DNA from 4 places in the Arthrobacter burdickii genome. Region 3 is predicted to be linked to each of the others. Evidence: riboswitches for the same ligand, from Rfam matches in the RefSeq annotation. Region 3 holds a riboswitch; each other region holds the start of a gene.
The links. Region 3 has a riboswitch for S-adenosylmethionine ahead of P5G52_RS11710 (LLM class flavin-dependent oxidoreductase). Riboswitches for the same ligand answer to the same signal wherever they lie in the genome.
Positions count from the first base shown of each region.

Region 1: it holds a riboswitch for S-adenosylmethionine, as region 3 does, so the genes downstream of both, P5G52_RS05490 (ABC transporter substrate-binding protein) here and P5G52_RS11710 (LLM class flavin-dependent oxidoreductase) in region 3, are expected to answer to the same signal.
Region 2: it holds a riboswitch for S-adenosylmethionine, as region 3 does, so the genes downstream of both, P5G52_RS04160 (methylenetetrahydrofolate reductase) here and P5G52_RS11710 (LLM class flavin-dependent oxidoreductase) in region 3, are expected to answer to the same signal.
Region 4: it holds a riboswitch for S-adenosylmethionine, as region 3 does, so the genes downstream of both, P5G52_RS17485 (bifunctional o-acetylhomoserine/o-acetylserine sulfhydrylase) here and P5G52_RS11710 (LLM class flavin-dependent oxidoreductase) in region 3, are expected to answer to the same signal.

Region 1 is NZ_JAROCG010000001.1:1,168,570-1,172,019, reverse strand. Features, by position in the region: gene P5G52_RS05500 (DUF7793 family protein) at 184-567, opposite strand; gene P5G52_RS05495 (aminodeoxychorismate lyase) at 663-1,541, shown strand; SAM riboswitch class IV at 1,649-1,766, shown strand; gene P5G52_RS05490 (ABC transporter substrate-binding protein) at 1,937-2,860, shown strand; gene P5G52_RS05485 (amino acid ABC transporter permease) at 2,871-3,450, shown strand, end outside.
Region 2 is NZ_JAROCG010000001.1:891,819-895,268, forward strand. Features, by position in the region: gene P5G52_RS04145 (saccharopine dehydrogenase family protein) at 1-820, opposite strand, end outside; tRNA gene P5G52_RS04150 (tRNA-Met) at 983-1,056, shown strand; gene P5G52_RS04155 (ester cyclase) at 1,260-1,685, shown strand; SAM riboswitch class I at 1,940-2,050, shown strand; gene P5G52_RS04160 (methylenetetrahydrofolate reductase) at 2,147-3,058, shown strand; gene metE (5-methyltetrahydropteroyltriglutamate--homocysteine S-methyltransferase) at 3,116-3,450, shown strand, end outside.
Region 3 is NZ_JAROCG010000001.1:2,493,706-2,497,155, reverse strand. Features, by position in the region: gene P5G52_RS11720 (TetR/AcrR family transcriptional regulator) at 67-684, opposite strand; gene P5G52_RS11715 (VOC family protein) at 836-1,261, shown strand; SAM riboswitch class IV at 1,357-1,485, shown strand; gene P5G52_RS11710 (LLM class flavin-dependent oxidoreductase) at 1,744-3,183, shown strand; gene P5G52_RS11705 (MOSC domain-containing protein) at 3,320-3,450, shown strand, end outside.
Region 4 is NZ_JAROCG010000002.1:659,739-663,188, reverse strand. Features, by position in the region: gene metX (homoserine O-acetyltransferase MetX) at 1-697, opposite strand, end outside; gene P5G52_RS17485 (bifunctional o-acetylhomoserine/o-acetylserine sulfhydrylase) at 704-2,023, opposite strand; SAM riboswitch class IV at 2,105-2,221, opposite strand; gene P5G52_RS17480 (VOC family protein) at 2,376-3,017, shown strand; gene P5G52_RS17475 (DUF1540 domain-containing protein) at 3,112-3,399, opposite strand.

The sequences.
Region 1 (3,450 bases), 1.3 Mb from region 3:
GCGATGTCCCGACCCGCTTCGATCCGGTGATGGCGACCGACGACGCCGGCAATTTCGCGGGCCTCGCCCGTGTGGAGAGGCTCATCACGGCGCTCACCCGATCGGGGATTCCCGTCAGCTCCTGACGCGGTCAGTTCCTGACACGGTCAGCCCCTGGCACCGTCAGCCCTGACACCGCCGCCGTCAGGGGCCGTACGGATGTCCGGTGAGCCAGGCCAGCGCCTCGGCCGGGCACTCGAAGTAGCGCGTGGGGTACGGGGGGTTGTGCACCCTGGCGAAGAAATCCGCCAGTGTCCTGTCGACCGCGCTCGGGCCGACGATGGCCATGGCTGCGATGTTCAGCGCAGTCGCGAAACCGTGAAGAGCGCTCCGCGTGAGCGACACCATGCCATTGAGCTCCACCAGCATCGGCGGGCAGACGTCCCGGCACAGGGCGTTGGACCGTTCGATCAGTGCCGCAGCATCACTGTCGCCGACGCTCACGTTGTGCTGCCACTGGACCCACAGGACCTCGGTGCGTAGCTCGGCCACGAAGGCTTCCGCGGCGGCATCCCGTTCTTCCGCCATGCTCCCCAACCCCCTGTGGTGGTACCCGAGTGCCGAGCATCCCCTCGCACACTACAGACAGGGGTGGTCGGGCGCGAGCGGATACGCTGGGGGCCATGACTGTTCTCGTGTTCCTCGACCCGGCCCACGACGACGGCAGGGTCGTCGATGCCTCGCAGCCCCAGCTTCTGGCCACCGACCTGGGCGCCACCCGCGGCGACGGGATCTTCGAATCGCTCCTGGCCGTCGACGGGTCTCCCCGCAAGGAGCAGGCGCACCTGGCGAGGCTCGCGTCCTCGGCAGCGGCCCTGGACCTTACGGTCCCCGACGCCGAGGCATGGAGCCGTGCCATCCGCACCGGCCTCCGGGAGTTCGCGGCAGCGGAGCCGGAGCGCCGTGACGCCGTCGTGAAGCTCATCGCCACGCGCGGGGTCGAAGGCGCCGCGCGTGCCACGGCGTGGGTCCAGGTCGCTCCCGTGCCGGCGTCGACGCTCGAGCAGCGCAGGACGGGACTTCGGGTCCTGTTCCTCGAACGCGGCTATGACAGCACCGTGGCGCAGCGTGCGCCCTGGCTGCTGATGGGCGCCAAGACCCTCTCCTACGCCGTCAACATGGCGGCCCTCCGTTACGCGAAGGCCCACGGGGCCGACGACGTCATCTTCACCTCCTCGGACGGCAAGGTGCTGGAGGGCCCCACCTCGACCGTGCTGTTGGCCCACGACCGCGACGGACGGAAGACACTCCTGACACCGCAGCTCGAGAGCGGCATCCTCGCGGGTACGTCCCAGAGCGCCCTGTTCACGGCGGCGAAGGAGCAGGGGTGGGAACTCGGCTACGGCCCGCTCGAGCCGCACCACCTCCTCGACGCCGACGCGGTATGGCTGATCTCGAGCATCCGGCTCCTCGCACCCGTGCTCTCGATCGACGGCCAGGCCCTCCGATCCTCGCCCGCCCTCACAGCCGAGCTGACCGACCTCGTGGACCGGTTCGTGTAATTTTCACCACAAAAGCCTGCCCTACAGGCCGTTTACCGCGTCAAACGCTGATTTCCGCGCAGTTTCGTTTTGACCGGGCGCTTCGTGCTGCCATAGCGTTTTCTTGAAATCAAGAGCTCCAGCCCTCGGCCCTGGCCGGCTGGACAGCAACCCTCTCCCGTAGTGGGGTGCTCCAGGTGAAGATTCGGCCGCCGGGACCAGTCCCCCGGTTGGCAAGTACGGCGTCGTGCGGACCACCCAGAGATAACCGGGACAGCAGCCGCCACAACGCGCACGGCCAGAACAGCGAGCGTGTCACCAGCAGCCAGCAGCCTCCCCGGCAGCCATCCGTTCCTCCCCGAGATCCACCTCATCCAGTCGGCCCGCACCCCGGGCCAGCATCGAAGAAGGACCCCATGAACATCTCCCGCAAAGTCCTCGCGGCACTCGCCGTCCCGCTCCTCGCGCTGACCGTCTCCTGCGGCAGCAACAGCAGTAGCAGCAGCGAGCCGACCGCGACCACCGACGCCCTCGCCGGCAGCGACCAGCAGTCGCTCGACCAGTACACGACCGACGACACCACGCCGGTCGACGAGATCGACACCTCGAAGCTCGGCCTCATCACGGAGGGGACCCTGCGCGTGGGCACCCTCTCCGACGCCCCGCCAAACATCTTCATCGAGAACGGCGTCTTCACCGGCTACGACAACGAGCTGCTCCGCGCCATCGGCGACAAGCTCGGCCTCGAGGTCGAGTTCGCGTCCACGGACTTCTCCGCACTGCTCGCCCAGGTCCAGAACAAGCAGTTCGACGTCGGATCCTCCTCGATCTCCACGACGGCCGCCCGCCGCGAGAACGTCGGCTTCACCAACGGCTACGACTTCGGGTACATGGCCGTCGTCACGAAGAACGGCTCCTCGGTCACGGGCTTCGACTCCCTGTCGGAGAGCACCCGCATCGGCGTCGTGCAGGGCACCGTCCAGGACGACTACGTGACCAACACCCTTGGCCTCGAGCCCGTGCGCTTCGCGGACTACAACACGGTCTACGCGAACGTGAAGAACGGTCAGGTCGACGCATGGGTCGCCCCGTCCCAGCAGGCCACGGGCCAGGTGAAGGAGGGCGATGACACCACCATCGCCGAGACCATCATCAACACCGAGAACTTCACGGCCTACGCGGTCAACAGCGAGAACCAGCCCCTGATCGACGCGCTCAACTCCGGGCTCGACGCCGTGATCGAGGACGGCACGTGGACCGAGCTCACCAAGGAGTGGTACCCGGACCGCGAGATGCCCTCCGACTGGAAGCCCGGCAGCAAAGCCGTGGAAGTAAAGTAGCGGTCCCTGCATGAATGCCCTTGACCAGCTCTCGCAGACCTTCTTCGACTGGGAGGCAATGGCTGCGGTCCTGCCCGAACTCCTGGCGGTCGGACTGCGGAACACCCTGATCCTCGCCCTGTCCTCCGGCATCATCGGGACGGTCCTCGGCATGGTCCTCGCGATCCTGGGGATCTCCCGCAATCGGCTGCTCCGCTGGGTGGCGCGCATCTACACAGACATCTTCCGTGGAGTGCCTGCCGTGGTGATCATCCTGCTCATCGGCATCGGCCTCAGCCCGATCTACCGCCAGGTCACCGGCAGCACCAGTCCCTTCCCGATGGGCATCCTCGCCCTGTCACTGATGGCCGCCGCGTACATCGGTGAGATCTTCCGCTCCGGCATCCAGAGCGTGGAGAAGGGGCAGCTGGAGGCCTCCCGCGCGCTGGGCTTCAGCTACCGCTCCTCCATGCAGCTCGTCGTGGTTCCCCAGGGCGTGCGGCGCGTGCTGCCCGCCCTGGTGAACCAGTTCATCGCGCTGATCAAGGAGTCCTCGCTGATCTACTTCCTCGGGCTGCTCGCCAGCGAGCGTGAACTGTTCCGGATCGGCA
Region 2 (3,450 bases), 1.6 Mb from region 3:
CCATCACCTCGCCGTACCGCAGGGACCGGCCGTAGGTCCACCCCTGCAGGGCATTGCTGCGACGCACGATCCGCGTGTTCACCGACGCCATGATGAAGGGTGCGGTCCACAGGCCGTCCTCCGACCGGCCGACCCACCCCAGGTCCGACGGCTGCCGGGTCGAGGGCTCCGCCGTGCGGTCCGGACTGAGGGAGTAGGGATCACCCGCGAGCGATCGCAGCACAGGATCCGACCGCATGCCGTCGAGCTGCCCACGCATCGACTCGATGGTGCCGCCGCTGAAGCCACCCTTCGCCCTGGCGACGAGCTGCACCTCGGTCAGTCCGCCCGCGCCGTCGGCCACCGCGGCCTGGTGCAGGAGGAGCACCGCGAGGTCCGACGGGATGGAGTCGTAGCCGCACGCATGGACGATCCGTGCGCCGGTAGTCCTTGCCAACGCGTCGAAGCGGTCGATGGCTTCACGGACGAAGGACACCTCGCCCGTCAGGTCCCCATAGTGGGTGCCGGCGCGGGCACACGCCTCGACGACGGGCAGTCCGTACTTCGCGTAGGGACCCACCGTGGTGAAGAGCACCCGGGTTCTGGCGGCCAGCGCAGCGAGTGAGTCAGGGTGCTCCGAGTCGGCCTCGATGAGGGCCCAGTCCTGCGCGGCGGCGGGCAGCCTGGACCGTACGGCCTCGAGCTTCTCCCTCGACCTCCCCGCGAGCCCCACGCGCAGGCCCGGCGGAGCATGGTCCGCAAGATATCCGGCGATCAGTTCACCGACGAAGCCGGTCGCACCGAAGAGGACGAGGTCGTGATCGCGCGCGGGAGCCTCCATGCCAGCAGTCTTCCACGGCAGCGGCAGGAACGACGCCGAGAAGTGCCTACCTCTGCCGTGGCTGAAGCGCCCCGTGACCCTGAAACCAGATCGCAGATCATCACTGGATCGCGAGGGCCGATTGGTGTATTCATCCTGCGGTGAGTAAGGTCGTCTTTGCGCCGCGGGGTGGAGCAGTTCGGTAGCTCGCTGGGCTCATAACCCAGAGGTCACAGGTTCAAATCCTGTCCCCGCAACGAAGAAGCACCTACTAACGATCCTGTTGGTAGGTGCTTCAGCTTAACCACGTCGGGTCCGAGACGACACGCGATCAGCGCCGTGATGCCACCTTGCCGTTCAGTTCAGCCCAACGGGTTGGTGCTTGCCTGCCCGTGGTCACCGGCCCACACTGGCAGAGGTGGCCGGTAAGCAGCCCTTGAACAGAGTGCGAGGAGCCGCAATGCCAGACGGTTCAGGCTTGCGAGGAGTATATGAAGGGATCATCTCTGCGGTCGGCGCTGATGATGCCGTCGCTCTGGAGGGTTTGATCGCTGCTGATGTGATCGACCACATGCCCGTGCCCGGTCAGCCTGGAGGGCGGGAGGGCTTCATTTTCTGGATGCACAGTATGCATGCTGCCTTTCCCGATATGACGGGAGCCATCTCTGACGCAGTGGTTGAAGGCGACAAGATCGCCGGTCGGGTGCTGTGGACCGGAACGCACGAAGGGGAGTTCCTCGGTCTGCCCGCTACCGGCAGACCGGTAGCCATTACCGCCATGCACCTTGTTCGGTTCAGGGGCGGGGTGGCGGTCGAATGGTGGGGCGCCGCAGACCTTCTCGGAGCTGCAATGAGTTTGAATGCCCGCCTGGAGCCTCCTCTCTAGCGAAACACTGTGCTCTATCCGTATCCTCGCGGTGTCGAGCGCGATGAGGGCAGGCAAGCGCCGCCTTCGTACTCGACCCGCGGTCACCTCGAAGAGGAAGGCCAGCCAGAACCGGGATCACCGGATGACGCGGGATCGTCACATGTCGCCCGGGATGCAGTATGTGACGAAACCGGCGTCCCGGAACGTCATGCGGCGCCTTGTCGTCGCACGTTCTGCACCCAGGGCCGGGGTGCTGCTTACAGTGATCCCACCAACCATCAAGAGCGGCCGAGAGATCTGGCTTGTTGACGCCGCAGCAACCATTCCGTTGCCCTCCCTTGGGAGAGCAGCGGAACCGGTGCTAATGCCAGAACCGATGGACATGCATCAGCGCACCCGCGAGCGGTCCCGGCACACCCGGATCGCTGGTTTCCGGCCCGCATCCTGGTGCACTCCCTCGGACATACCGAGGAGCGGGGATGACTTCGAAGAAACAGGCAGCGGTACCGCCGTCGCTGTCGTACGAGCTGTATCCGCCGGCCACCCCGGAAGCAGGGGAGGCGGTGCTGCGGACGATCGACGAGCTGGAGGCCACCCGCCCCGACTACGTCTCGGTGACCTACAGCGGCACACCGGCGCGGCGCCTGGCCTCGATCGAGCTGATCGGGCACCTGACCAGCAACACCAGACTGCGACCACTGGCCCACCTCTGTTGCGTGGGGGAGACACGGGCGAGCCTTGACCTGCTGGTGCGGCAGCTCGTCGCACTGGGGGTGAGGGGCCTGCTGGCCCTGCGCGGGGACCTGCCGCAGGACCCGCAGGCAGTGCGCGGCGAGCTTCCCTTCGCCCAGTCCCTGGTGGAGTTGATCCGGGAGGTCGAGGCCCGGCACGGAGCCGCGCTCGCCGGCGGTCGGTTGGCGGTGGGGGTGGCGGCCTACCCGAATCGGCACCCGGAATCGCCGTCATTCCTGCACGACGTCGAGGTGCTGGTCTCGAAGCAGCGTTCCGGTGCAGACTTCGCCATCACGCAGGTGTATTTCGATCCCGCCCACTACGTCCGCCTGCTCACCGCGGCCCGGGCCGCGGGAGTCACCATCCCGATCATTCCCGGGGTGATGCCCCTGGGGAACATCCGCCGGCTCGAACGGCTGGCCGGAATGACCGGCGTCCGTCCCGACCCTGCCCTCCTGCACCGCCTGGAGACCGCCTCGGGTGAAGCCGAACGCCGACGGATCGGCGTGCGGGCAGCGGCCGTGCTGGCCCGGGCGGCCTTCGATGCAGGGGCCCCGGGCGTGCACCTGTACACCTTCAACGACCATCGCGCGTCCATCGAGGTCATCGAGGAGATCGACCTGCCGGTGGCGCGCACGCCGGCCGCCGTCCCGGCCTGACCCTGCCCCCCCCCCGAATCCGAACCACGACCGACACACCGTCCAGAGGAGAACACCATGAGCACCGAGAACACCTTCCCCGCCGCCACGATCCTCGGCTACCCCCGCATCGGGCCCGGCCGTGAGCTGAAGAAGGCCGTCGAGGCCTACTGGGCGGGCCGCCTGGACGAGGCCGGACTGCAGCACGCTGCCGACCAGCTGCAGGACCGCACGGTCGCCCGACTCGTGGAACTGGGGCTGGATCGCGGCGATTCCTCCATCCCGGCGGACTTCGCGCTCTACGACCAGGTCCTGGACGCGACGGCGGCGCTGGGAGCTCTGCCGGCTCGGTTCGCCGACCTGGCCGCGGAGGACGGTTCTGTGGACACCGCCGGCTACTTCACGCTGGCCCG
Region 3 (3,450 bases):
CAAATGAACGGCGTTCATTTAGTATCGGGGCGAGGGGCCCCCCGAGCAATAGTTTTTGAAAGCCTTTCAGTTAACTTTGTGTTTCACCCGTGTTGCGATGCCGGCGATCAGTGCCTCGAGGCCGAACTCGAAGGCGCGCTCGACCCGCTCCGGCGCCGACGGGCTGGATCGGACCGCCCTCGTCAGGGCCGGGTACTTCTCGGGTTCCGGCCCCCAGACCTCCTCGGGGGCAGTGAAGTCGAGTGCCGCACCCAGGGCGAAGTAGTCGACCAGCGAGAGGGCCGGAGCGACGTCGGCGGCGTCGAGGCCGGACCGTTCCAGGGCGAGCGTCAGATCCTCGTACATGGCGATCACCTCGGCCGCCCTCACCGTTTGGGTCACCAGCAGGGGTACCAGTCTGGGGTGCGGAGCGAAGCAGTCGCGATACCCGCGGATGAGCATGCGCAGCGCCTCGTCCCACGGGGCGTCAGTGGTCGACGGCGTGGGATTCGAGGTGAAGAGGTGGGCGCGGAGGAGTTCCACGATGTGTTCGCGGCTGGAGATCCGGTTGTAGAGCGAGGACTGACTGACGCCGAGCTCGCGGGCGATCCTGGGGAAGCTGAAGTCGCCCGTCTCGTCGACGAGCTTCAGTGCTGCCTCGACGATCAGTTCGACGGACAGGAGGGTGGATCGGGGGCGCGGCATTGACGGTCTCCTTTTAGGCCCAAAGTAGCAGCCGGACAACCGGCGGCAGAGCGGTCGCGCCTGGAACGGCCGCAGGGGCAACCGCACCGCATGCGGAAGTCCATGGCTGCGCACACTCACCGGACAGCCGTCGCGCGGCTACGCTCTCGCCATGGACCAACAGCTGCACTTCATCACCGTCGCCACGCGGGACCTCGATGCGGGACGGTCGTTCTACCGGACGCTGGGCTGGACGCCGGCACTGGATGTTCCGGGCGAGATCATCTTCTACCAGGTGGCACCCGGCCTGCTGCTGGGGCTGTTCCTCGATGACAAGTTCGCCCAGGACGCCGGACTCGATGCCAGACCCGCGCCGTCCGGGGTGACGCTGTCCCACAACGTCGGCAGTCCTGCCGACGTTGACCAGCTCGTCTCGGCGATGGCGGCTGCGGGCGCGACCATCTTGCAGGAGCCCCGGGACGGCGCTTTCGGGGGCATCTTCCACGCACTCGTGCGCGATCCGAACGGCATCGTCTGGGAGATCGCCCACAATCCGGGCTGGCATATCGGTGAGGACGGCACGGTGGACATCGGCTGACGCGGAGTTCACGGCATGGAACGGCCGCTCCGACGACGGGTCACATCGCTTCTCATTGGTCCCACCGCTCCGTTCTCCGCCTATAGTCGTTCCAGCTTCAAGAGATGCGGTCGCAAAGCTCCGACTGGACCGCGCACCAACCCCATGTTCCTGGGTGGTTCGGATGACGAAGCGGCCTTCGCCTCGGCATGACAGTGCTGGTCCGGCGTGGGCAAGAGCACGTCGAAAGGCTTATCCCGTGAGCTGTACCGCCCACCGCACCGTTCCCTAGCAGGCACCTGCCGGACGACGCCGATCCTGCTGTCGCTGTCCGGTCCTCTTCCGCACCGTGTGCCGGCCGTGCCAGGACTCACGCAACGACGTACTGGTCATGAGGCGTCCGGCTCCACGGTCGGCGACGCTTTCGACGCGCACAGGCGCCAGGACATTCTGTGCTTCCTACTCCCCGGTTTTCCCGCCTTCCGAAAGGACCAGGTCCACGCATGACACGTCAGATCGCCTTCAACCTCTTCGAGATGAACTGCGTGGGCCACATCTCCCACGGCCTCTGGGTCCACCCCGAGAACAACCGGCACCGCTTCAACGATCTCGACTTCTGGACGGAGACTGCGAGGATGCTCGAGGCAGGGCTCTTCGACAGCGTGTTCCTCGCCGACGTGATCGGCACCTACGACGGCTACCGCAACGGCCCCGAGACGGCCCTCCGGGAAGCCGTCCAGATCCCGAGCAACGACCCCCTGCTGGTCATCCCGGCGATGGCTGCGGTCACCAGGCATCTCGGCTTCGCCGCAACCTTCTCCACCACCTACGAGCCGCCGTTCGCCTTCGCCCGCAGGGCCTCGACGCTGGACCACCTCACCAAGGGCCGGTTCGGCTGGAACATCGTCACGTCGTACCTCCCCAACGCGGCCCGCAACTTCGGACTGGCCGACGAAGTGGAGCACGACCAGCGCTACGCCATCGCCGACGAGTACCTCGATGTGCTGTACAAGCTGTGGGAAGGGTCCTGGGACGACGACGCGGTGATCGAGGACCGTGATCGGCGGGTCTATACCGACCCGTCCAAGGTCCGCTACATCAACCACCGTGGCCCGAACTTCTCCGTCGCCGGTCCCCACCTCAGCGCACCGTCCCTCCAGCGCACGCCGGTCCTGTTCCAGGCCGGCAGTTCGACGGCGGGGAAGGCGTTCGCGGCCAAGCACGCCGAGGGCGTCTTCGTCGGCGGACGCGACGCGGCGGCGTACCGCGAGAACGTCCAGGACCTGCGCAGGCTGGCAGTCCAGAACGGCCGGGAAGCCGGCCACATCAAGGCTTTCGCCGGGGCCGTCGTCATCGTCGGCAGGACCCACAAGGAGGCACAGCGCAAGGCGGAGGAGTACCGGCGACTCTCCAGTGCCGAGGGCTACCTCGCGCACGCCGGTGGTGACGGCATCGACCTCGCTGCCTACCGGCCGGACGAGGTCATCGACGACATCCTCGCGCGGGAAGACCGCCCCGGCTGGGACAAGCAGCCCAGCAACCGGCACCATCGGCCGGGGACGACGGTCGGGCAGGCACTGGAAAGCATCACGAGGTTCGACCGCGGTCCCTTCGTCGCCATCGGCACTCCCGGCGAGGTCGCCGACGAGATCGAGCGGTGGGTCGAGGGCACGGACCTCGACGGATTCAACCTACGGCAGTTCCTCACGCCCGGCACCGCCGAGGACTTCATCGAACTCGTCATCCCCGAACTCCAGCGACGAGGCCTGTACCGGACGTCCTATGAGGAGTCGACCCTCCGCGAGCGCCTGTTCGGCCCGGGGAACACGAGGCTGTTCGACCAGCACCCCGGTGCGCGGTACCGCAACGGCGCCCACCTCGGTCCGGGGGCCGGCACCCTCGATGCCAGCGGCGTCGAGCCCGCGACCCCCTCCTTCGCCTAGGTGGAATGTCCACCCCGACGACCTGTCCGAGACACCTCCGGCCGTTTCCGTCCTCGGGAGGACTGTCGGCCGGAGTGAACCGGTGCCGGGGGCTATCGAGGCGAACTGGAGTGCTACGACCGGATACCGTGGGGGCATGACGCCCGGCTTCCGGTACGACGTGGAGATCCTGCACCTGCTCGTGTCGGGGGCGCACGCCTACTTCGGTCGGGCGCGGGATGGTGCGGCGGACGTCGTGACCACGGACGCCGACAGCGTCGAGGTCGT
Region 4 (3,450 bases), on a different contig from region 3:
CGATGCGCCGGGCGATCCCGAGGCCCGCATCCGGATGCGGGCCGTCGTAGTAGTCGCCGCCGCGGTAGGCGGGGTCGAGCCGGATTGCCTGTAGCTGCGCCTGGGCGAACGCTATCTGTTCGGCCGAACTGGCGGCAGTGCAAGCGATGACGGCGCACCGCTCCACCCGCTGCGGGTACATCAGTGCCCACTCGAGCGCTCGTGCCCCTCCCATCGATCCCCCGAGGACCGACTGCCACTGCTTGATGCCGAGCCGGTCGGCGAGCAGGGCTTCGGCCCGGACGGAGTCGCGGATGGTGACGAAGGGGAAGCGCGATCCCCACGGGGTGCCGTCGGGAGCGAGGCTGGCCGGCCCCGTCGAGCCGTAGCACCCTCCCAGCATGTTGACGGACACCACGAAGTACCGGTCGGTGTCCACCGGGCGGCCGGGGCCGACGAGCGAATCCCACCAGCCCTCCTCCTCCGATGCGCCGCGTGCCACGTGCGAGCTGCCGGTCAGGGCATGCTGCACGAGCACCGCGTTCGATGCATCCCGGTTCAGTCGGCCCCAGGTCTCGAAGGCGAGCTGCACGTCCGGCAGCTCACCCCCGGTCTCGAGTGCCAGCGGTCCGATCGGGGCGATGCGCAGGAGCCCGTCCCCCGAAGGGCGCGCGTCGTCGATCCCGGGGTGCAGCGGAGCAGGAGGGTAGGTGGTCACGAAGGGCTAGACTCCTTTGGCGGCGCGGAACCCCGCGTCGAGGTCGGCGAGGATGTCGGTGATGTTCTCGAGGCCCACGGACAGTCGGACGAGGCCCGGACGCACGCCCGCGGTGAGCTGCGCTTCCGCCCCGAGCTGGCTGTGCGTGGTGGACGCCGGATGGATGACGAGCGAGCGGACGTCGCCGACGTTCGCCACGTGCGAGTGGAGTTCCAGTCCGTCGACGAAGCGCTTGCCGGCCTGCAGCCCGCCGACGATGTCGAAGCTGACGATCGCGCCCGTCCCGTTCTTCCGCCCGTACTTCCTGCCGCGCTCGTACCAGGGGCTCGAGGCGAGGCCGGCGTAGGAGACGCGCTCGACGTCGTCGTGCCCCTCGAGCCACTCGGCGACCGCCTGGGCATTCTGCACGTGGCGCTCGACACGCAGGCTGAGGGTCTCCAGGCCCTGCGCGATGAGGAAGGCGTTGAACGGCGAGACGGAGGAGCCGAGGTCGCGCAGGAGCTGGACGCGGGCCTTGAGGATGTACGCGAGATTCGCGCCGAGTGCGCTGCCGACGCCGAGGTCGCGTGCATAGACGAGTCCGTGGTAGCTCTCGTCCGGCGTGTTGAAACCGGGGAACCGCTCGGGATACCGGGCGAAGTCGAAGTTCCCCGAGTCGACGATGACCCCGGCGATGGCGTTGCCATGGCCCCCGAGGTACTTCGTCGCGGAGTGCACCACGATGTCCGCTCCCCATTCGATGGGTCGGATCAGGTACGGCGTGGACAGCGTGTTGTCCACGATCAGGGGAAGCCCGTTCTCGTGGGCGACGGAGCTGATGCCCTCGATGTCGAGGACGTCCTGCCGGGGGTTGGACACGACCTCGCCGAAGAAGAGCTTGGTGTTCGGCCGGACGGCCTTCCGCCACTGCTCGAGGTCGTCCGGGTCCTCCACGAAGGTGGTCTCGATGCCGAACTTCTTCAGCGTGTGCTTGAAGAGGTTGTACGTGCCGCCGTAGAGGCTGGGGCTGGCCACGATGTGGTCCCCCGCCTCCGCGATGTTCAGCACCGCGAAGGTCTCGGCGGCCTGGCCCGAGGCGAGCAGCAGGGCGCCGGCTCCGCCCTCGAGGCTGGCGATCCTCGTCTCCACTGCTTCCTGCGTGGGATTCCCGATGCGCGTGTAGATGGGCGCGAGCTCCGTCAGCGCGAACCGGTTGGCGGCACTCTCGGCACTCGGGAAGACGAACGACGACGTCTGGTAGATGGGAAGCGCACGCGCTCCCGTGGCTGCGTCCGGTACCTGGCCGGCGTGGATCTGGCGTGTCTCGAAAGACCAATCGTTGGACATGGTGCTCCCTGTCGGAAGGGGCCCCGCCTGGTCCGGTGCTCCGGCCGGTGCGTGCCGCTCCAGGAGACCGGCTCCCGCAGGAGCCCGCGCTTGCACGGCGCCGGAATAGCGCCGAACCTGGTCTTCACCCGGGGCACCCCACCGCGGTTGGAGGGTTGCCGGCCAGCAAGCCGGGGCTTCGTGCTGGCACTCATGACCTGCACCCATGAAAGCCCATCGGAGCGGATCCGGCAAGCCGGATGACCCTCCGTGAAGCAGCGTGCGGACGGGCGGCGGCGACGCCATCGGAGGACCAGCAGGAGTAAGGCGATCCTAAGTCGAGACGTGCATCACTTAGTGCCAAGATAACCGCATGCGATTGGACCATGTCTCATATGCCTGCGAACCCGATGGACTTGCTGCGACTGCCGACCGGATCGCAGCCAACCTCGGGATGGACCCCGTGAAGGGTGGCGTGCACCCGCGCTTCGGCACCCGGAACATGATCTTCCCCCTGGTGAACGGCCAGTACCTGGAGGTCGTGGAGGTCCTCGACCACCCCGCGTCGACCAAGGCGCCCTTCGGCCAGGCCGTGCGCGCGCGGTCCGAGGCCGGCGGAGGCTGGATGGGCTGGTGCGTCGCCGTGGACGACCTGGCCCCGTTCGAGGAGCGCCTCGGCCGCAGCGCGGTTCCCGGCAACCGCAAGTTCCCCGACGGCCAGGAACTGACGTGGCAGCAGATCGGCATCAAGGGGCTCATCGCTGATCCCCAGGTCCCCTACCTGCTCCGCTGGGACGAGGGCACCGAGGCCCTGCACCCCTCCCAGGCGCGCCCGGCGTCGGTCAAACTGTCCTGCCTGACCATCGCAGGATCATCCGAACGGGTGACCGAGTGGCTCGGCACCGCTGTCGAGGAGACGCTCGACGGCGTGCAGGTCCAGTGGATCGCCCCGAACGGCACCCCGGGCATCATGTCCGTGACCTTCGAGACCGCCGACGGCCGCATCGAGATCTGACATCACCCTCTGACATCACCAGAACGAACAGGAAAGGGCCGGACAGTCGTCCGGCCCTTTCCTGTTGCTCTCCGCGCGTCGGGCGGAGGCGCCGTCAGGCGTGGGTGTAGGTCAGGCAGTCGGCGGCGTCGGCGCCGGGTCCCACCTTGACGGCGGGGGCGCCGCACAGCAGGTCGTGGTTGTAGCTGCACTCCGAGCGCTGGCAGGCTCCCACGTGCGCGAGCATCTTCGGCAGGCCGCCGCTGATGGAGGTGTCGATGAAGGTGGCGCAGGACGCGTGTTCCTCGCTCCCGGACACGGTGATCGCGACGGCGGTGCAGCCCTCGTGATTGAACGAGCAGTTGTGGACACTGCACTCAGAGACACTGGTGACGACGCTCATGATTCCTCCTGGTGGTCCGGTGGAGCCCCGGTCGGAGCCGCCGTTGTGCTG